DNA from 2 places in the Aliivibrio fischeri ATCC 7744 genome. Region 2 is predicted to be linked to the other one. Evidence: riboswitches for the same ligand, from Rfam matches in the RefSeq annotation. Region 2 holds a riboswitch; the other holds the start of a gene.
What was found. Region 2 has a riboswitch for fluoride ahead of AVFI_RS00120 (voltage-gated chloride channel family protein). Riboswitches for the same ligand answer to the same signal wherever they lie in the genome.
Positions count from the first base shown of each region.

Region 1: it holds a riboswitch for fluoride, as region 2 does, so the genes downstream of both, AVFI_RS15020 (iron-sulfur cluster assembly scaffold protein) here and AVFI_RS00120 (voltage-gated chloride channel family protein) in region 2, are expected to answer to the same signal.

Region 1 is NZ_CP092713.1:314,954-318,359, forward strand. Features, by position in the region: gene AVFI_RS15010 (cytochrome b/b6 domain-containing protein) at 1-619, opposite strand, end outside; gene AVFI_RS15015 (c-type cytochrome) at 753-1,184, shown strand; fluoride riboswitch at 1,339-1,404, shown strand; gene AVFI_RS15020 (iron-sulfur cluster assembly scaffold protein) at 1,555-2,247, shown strand; gene AVFI_RS15025 (GGGtGRT protein) at 2,262-3,236, shown strand; gene AVFI_RS15030 (LysE family translocator) at 3,327-3,406, opposite strand, start outside.
Region 2 is NZ_CP092712.1:26,787-30,192, forward strand. Features, by position in the region: gene AVFI_RS00110 (M16 family metallopeptidase) at 1-674, shown strand, start outside; gene AVFI_RS00115 (hypothetical protein) at 756-950, shown strand; fluoride riboswitch at 1,055-1,122, shown strand; gene AVFI_RS00120 (voltage-gated chloride channel family protein) at 1,249-2,628, shown strand; TPP riboswitch at 3,050-3,162, shown strand; gene thiC (phosphomethylpyrimidine synthase ThiC) at 3,351-3,406, shown strand, end outside.

The DNA of each region.
Region 1 (3,406 bases), on a different replicon from region 2:
CTATTGCAATGGTAACTAATCCTGTTGCAATTAGCACTAATAATGCACGCTTATTTGATACAAATACTAGATTTGATGGCATTTGATGTTCTGTAAGTTTCTTTTGCACGCCAGTGATCATTGCCCAAACAAGTGGCTTTGAGCGTAATTTATAAAAGAGAATGGTGACTAAATGCAATACGACTAATACAGGTAATAAGCGTGCACATATTCCATGCAGAGTAACAAAAACATCAAAGACATTGTCATTTAAAACAATATCGGCATAAGGGATGTGATCGAATAATCCTGCTAATGCAATTCCAGTAATGCATTGAATAAATAAGGTGGAAATTAACCCAATAACCATCCAAGATCCCGCTGGATTATGACCTGCTTTTGATGGTTCTTTTCCTAATAAGTAAGAAATTGTACGTTTTGGAGAAGAAATAAATTGCTTAAAACGGCTCGTGTCACTTCCGATAAAGCCCCAAACAATACGCCATAAAATAAGAGTAAAAAGCGCCAAACCTAAATAGATATGTGGCCCTTCTCCATTAAAACCACTTGCGGCTAATCCGATAAAAAGCAGTGCTTGAAGCCAATGATATATGCGTGTTGGTAAATCCCAAATTTTCATTTCTTGTTCCTAATTAATGGATGTTTTAACTAACTGAAAGATAATTTACACCACAACAGTTGCATGTGCAACTGTTGTGGTGTAAATTAAATGCAACTCGAAGCGAGACAGACATCTATTAAGAGAGAACGTAATGAAAAAATTAGTAATTAGTTTATGTGTTTTATTACCAAATATTGCATTTGCTCAAGCGAGTGTTGACCTAATTAACGCAAGACAACAGGCTTTTGTACATATAGAAAATCAATCAGAGCAAGTAGAAGAGATGATGGATGAAAATGTACTAAATTGGAGCGAAATTGAATCGATCAGTCAGCAATTGGTTCAACATAGTCAATTATTAAATACGGCTTTTACTGAAGGGAGCCAAGAAGGCAGTAAAGCAAAAAAAGCGGTGTGGGATAAACCGGAAAAGTTTAATCAACTGATGAAAGAGATGGATAGTGGTTTTGCTTTGCTATATCAAGCAAGCCAACAACAAGATAAAGAGGCGGCAGAAGCTGGTTTAGAGCAGGCGCAGGATACCTGTAATGGATGCCATCGTAGTTATCGTTCACGATTTTAAGTTTTAAGTAATATTACATTACGTTGTATTACTCAGATTAAATAGTGATAAATACTCAATCTTTATGGTTTATCTAATATAAAAGTTGGATTTAATATATAAAATAAGTCTAATAACCCTGTTGCGACTGCGTGTTCTTTGGAGCTAATATTGAATACGTAAAGGTGATGGGGTTCCACCTACTTAACCGCCAATGTTGGCTGATGACTCCTACAGAATAGAGAACAGGTGTATCTGTTGAACGAACGTTTTGTATCAATCCAAATAAGTATCTTTATAGTTACTTATCTAGATTGAGATTGTTGTTCGCTCTTGGTCTGTAGGTCATATACCCTCCTACACCTGTTTTCCTTACCAACGGGAAAACATTATGCAATATGCATCTGAAATTCAAACCATGTGCCCTATTCAAAGAGGCGACCTTCACCCATCAGCACCAATTCCTGTTGAAGGACGAATGATTAACCCAAAAGAAGTGATAGCGATTTCTGGATTAAGTCATGGCGTAGGTGCTTGTGCTCCTCAGCAAGGAGCGGCCAAATTAACTTTAAATGTGAAAGAAGGCATTATTGAAGAAGCACTGATCGAAACGATTGGCTGCTCTGGAATGACGCACTCTGCGGCAATGGCAGCAGAGATCCTTACAGGAAAAACCATTTTAGAAGCAATGAATACGGATTTGGTATGCGATGCAATTAATGTTGCGATGCGTGAAATATTTCTTCAATTTGCTTATGGTCGAACTCAATCTGCTTTCTCTGAAGGTGGTTTAGAGGTTGGAGCTGCATTAGAAGATTTAGGTAAAACCAAACGAAGCCAAGTTGGTACGAGTTATTCAACTAATGCAAAAGGTGTGCGTTATATGGAATTAGCCGAAGGATACGTAACTCGTTTAGGTCTTGATGAAGATAGTGAAGTGATTGGTTATGAGTATTTGAATCTTGGAAAAATGATGGCAGATATTGGAAAAGGTATTTCTGCTGATGAAGCGTTAAAAGGTGCTAAGGGGACTTATGGACGCTTTTCTGAAGCAGTAAAAACTGTCGATCCACGTCAAGAATAATTGAGGTCATCATTATGAATACAAATATCCAAACATTACTTAAAGAAATGAACTTCTCAACACTTGATCAAGCATATGATTATTGCGTTGAAGCTGGGATCGATCCTAAAAAATTGGTATTAGATACTCAGCCGATTGCTTTTGATAATGCGTGTGATGCTTATACTTTAGGCTCTGCTTTAGCACTATTTCGAAAAGCAAACAGTGCGGTAACCGCTGCAACTATGATTGGTGAAGGGCTACAAGCATTTTGTAAAAAAGGGAGTGTTGCTGAGCAGCGTCAAGTTGGGCTTGGCCATGGTGCATTAGCAGCTCGTTTATTATCGGAAGAAACTCAGTGCTTTGCATTTTTAGCTGGTCATGAGTCTTTTGCTGCTGCTGAAGGAGCGATTAAAATTGCATTAAATGCAAATAAATCACGTCATACACCATTAAGAGTGGTATTAAATGGCTTAGGTAAAGATGCCGCTTATCTTATCTCGCGTATTAATGGTTTTACTTATGTAAGAACAGAATTTAATTACCAAACCGGTGAATTGGTTGAAGTAGGTAGAAAGCGTTTTTCGCAAACAGAGCGTGGGGATATTTTATGTTATGGTGCGGATGATGTTCGTGAAGGCACCGCTATTATGCATGCTGCAAATGTTGATGTGAGTATTACGGGGAATTCAACGAACCCTACACGTTTTCAGCACCCTGTTGCTGGCATTTATAAACAAGAACGTTTATCTCAAGGAAAACCGTACTTCTCTGTGGCCTCTGGTGGTGGCACAGGACGAACTTTACACCCTGATAATGTGGCTGCTGGTCCTGCATCTTACGGTATGACAGATACCATGGGAAGAATGCATGCAGATGCACAATTTGCTGGAAGTTCATCTGTACCTGCACATGTTGCGATGATGGGTTTTATTGGAATGGGGAATAATCCAATGGTTGGAGCATCGGTAGCTCTGGCGGTAGATATTGATCAACGTTTAAATCGTTAATCTATTTTGAAGAAAATAAGTAGTTATTGAAGTGATAAAAAAGGGGTGAAGCGACAATAGCTTCACCCCTTTTTTGATTTTAGACTAATATTAGTTAGTCATTGCTAACTTAGCGCCAAAGCCCATTAATAAAGAGCTTAGGCCGTATTTTAAGAGGTTTGAAAATGCTT
Region 2 (3,406 bases):
TGGCTGATTTAAAACCGTCTGAGTTAAAACCATTACTTCGTCAGTACTTAGCAAATATACGTTTAGGCGCTGCAAAGAAAACGAATTACGCCGTTACTTATAAGTCAGATTCTGTACCGAGTATTAGCATGGCGGTAAATACTGAACAGAGTAGTCATTATATTTCTCAGTTTATCGCAGTTCAGGGTTTGGAAGATCACTCTGCAAAATCCATTTTTATTCAGGATATGCTGCAAAGAATAGTATCTAAGAGATTGATGCACTATGTTCGAGAAGAACTAAGTTTGGATTACGCTCCATATGCGCTTATGGTGAATGCTGATAGTGAGTTTAAACCTCATTGGGTTATGGGCGCACAAGTTGACCCTAAGAATGCACAACTTATTGAGTCTGCCATTGATAAGGTAATAAAAGATTTATTACGTGGAGTAACAGAAAATGAGGTAAATGCTGCAGCTAAACAGTTAGTGGTTGATTTAGAACCATTAAAAAATAACAGTACTCAGCAAGCATGGCTGCTAAATCGTTACACCATACACAACTACGGAGTTGAAGCTCTATTTGGTATTTCAGAAACAGCAAACTCAGTTAATGTAGAAGATATAAATAGATTGATAAAATATTCATTTGGTAAAAACAGTCATCAATTTAAGTATCTATCGACGCCAATTTGATTTTTTTGTGATCTATATCTTGTTTTTTAGGGCGTAGATAGTAAAATCGCTGCTTAATTAATCATCTAGGGTTTTGTTTAAATGGGTTACGATTTAGGTACTGTTTATCTTGGTCAAATGGCTGCAAAAAAAATGCTTAACGAAGAAATGTATGGCAAACAGCAACCAAGAACAAAGAAAACAGCAGTAACAAAAAAACTTTGGAAAGGATTCGAAAATGTTAATACTAAAATGGCAAACATGGTGAGTGGATACACTCCTGTATTAACTTGGTAAATGATTTACTGAATAGTTTGAAAGGGCATACCTAAGGTGTGCCTTTTTTATTTGCCATTTGAAAATGATAGGAGTAGCATTCTGATTGTTGTTTGGTTCTTATGCCAAATACGGGTGATGGATTTCCACCTTTAACCGCTCTATTTTTAGAGATAATGATTCCTACTGTAGCGTTACCCTGATCAGTGAGTCTGATCGTATTGGGGTAGATCCGTCTATGGTAGAGCAGTTTGTTATTTCTCTTCTCTTCTAAGATCGTCTATCCTTTTGTTTAACCATTATTTAAAGATAGAGATCCATGGCACATCCTCTTAATCGAAATTTTCAAAACTTATTTCAAGTAGCTCGTTGGTCATTACTAATTCTACCTGTTGCTTTATTGGTAGGGTCATTTAACGCATTTTTCTTATGGTTACTAAGTGAAGCGACGCAAGCTCGCATTGCGAATCCATGGCTGATTTATTTATTACCAGTTGCGGGTTTAGCTATTGTTTATAGCTACCGAAATTGGGGTAAAAATTCGGCGGGCGGTAATAACTTAATTATGGATGAAATCCACCAAGCTGGGGAAGGTGTTCCAGTAAGAATGGGGCCATTAGTGTTATTTACTACGGTGATAACGCATTTATTTGGTGGCTCTGCTGGTCGTGAAGGTACGGCTGTTCAAATTGGTGGTGCAACAACCGATTGGTTATCTAAAGTCTTTAAGCTATCTGAAGATGACCGAAAAATGATGCTAACCGCAGGTGTTGCCGCTGGTTTTGCTTCTATTTTTGGAACGCCTTTTACTGGAGCCATCTTTGCTCTTGAAGTGTTGTTTATTGGGCGTATTAAGTTCAATGCCATCATTCCTGCGCTATTGGCTGCTATCTTAGCTAATGTGGTCGCTTCGGCTTGGGGTGCCCATCATACGCATTATTTAATTAACTTTGATCAGGTTAGCACCTTGTTTGGTCATGCTGTTGATATCGATCTTTTATTAATGGCTAAAGTGATTATTGCTGCAATTGGTTTTGGTATTGCTGGTTATTTGTTTGGTGAGTTGACTCATGGCTTTAAAGATCTGTTTAATGCAACACTAAAAAACCCATATTTGATTGTCGTTGTGGGTGGTTTGATGGTCATCATCATTACGCAATTACTTGGCAACTATGATTACATTGGTATTGGTGTTTATCCAAGTCGTGATGGTGGTGTGAGTATTACTTCTGCATTTACCGAAGGTGGAGCAGAGTGGTATAGCTGGATTTTAAAACTGGTATTAACTGCGATTACTCTTGCTGCTGGTTATAAAGGTGGTGAAGTAACACCGTTGTTTTTTGTTGGTGCTACGTTAGGTAACTTCTTAGGTTGGGTTATGGGGGCTCCGATTGATTTATTTGCTGCTCTGGGTTTCCTTGCGGTATTTGCAGCTGCAACCAATACACCATTAGCTTGTACGATTATGGGCGTAGAATTGTTTGGTGCTGAGTATTTACCTTATTTCGCATTAGCGTGTTATACGGCTTATTACTTTAGTGGTCATACCGGTATTTACTCTTCGCAACGTGTTGCTGTTTCTAAAACATTAGAGCATGGTCGTGATCATGACGGCCTAAATAAAATAGGGTCATATCGTGAACATAATTCATCGTCATTAAAACACCTAGCGAATAAGCTAACTAAAAAAGACAAATAGTTTCACGTGAAACATGGTGGTTTATCTAGATTAGAACTTGGTAGAGATAATTAGAACCTAATGTGCTTCTCCACAAAAAATAACACTGTATTTGTTGGTGTAAGAGCTACGGATGACAAAGGTGGTTTTTTGTTACGAAGCACACAAGGTTCAATATGCCTTGTGGGAGAGGATTCGAACCTAATGTACTTCTCCACAAAAAAGAACATTGTATTTGGTGGTGTAAGATCTACCGATGACAAAGGTGGTTTTTTGCTGCGAAGCACACAAGGTTTAATATGGATTGTCGATATGTAAAACTCTATATGCGCTCACTCACAAACTCAGCCAACCACTTGATAACTTTTTTCTCTTCCATTTCATTTCTTGCATACTTTCTTTATACTCCGAATACGTTCAGATTTTGATTCAACGATCTGAAGGAAACTTGTCGGAGTGCTTAGTGCTTTTTAAAGTACGAGCTGAGACCGCAGTGCGGGATCCGTAGAACCTGATCAGGCTAATACCTGCGAAGGGAACAAGAGACAATTTACATCTTAGTTTATGAAACCATATCTACAGATTGAAAGGTACAGACGTAGCTGAATTTTAGCTGCTTTTATTCTTTTTAACTTGTGGGCATAACAGTACAGACAGATATTCTCTGCAGCACAAACTAAGAACCTCTTGCTACAACTCAAATCCGGCAAGCAATTATTCTATTTTTATCAAGGAATTTTGCTATGTCGTCAAGCCGTAAACAAGCACGTTTAGATGCTAAAACCAATATTGAATCGTT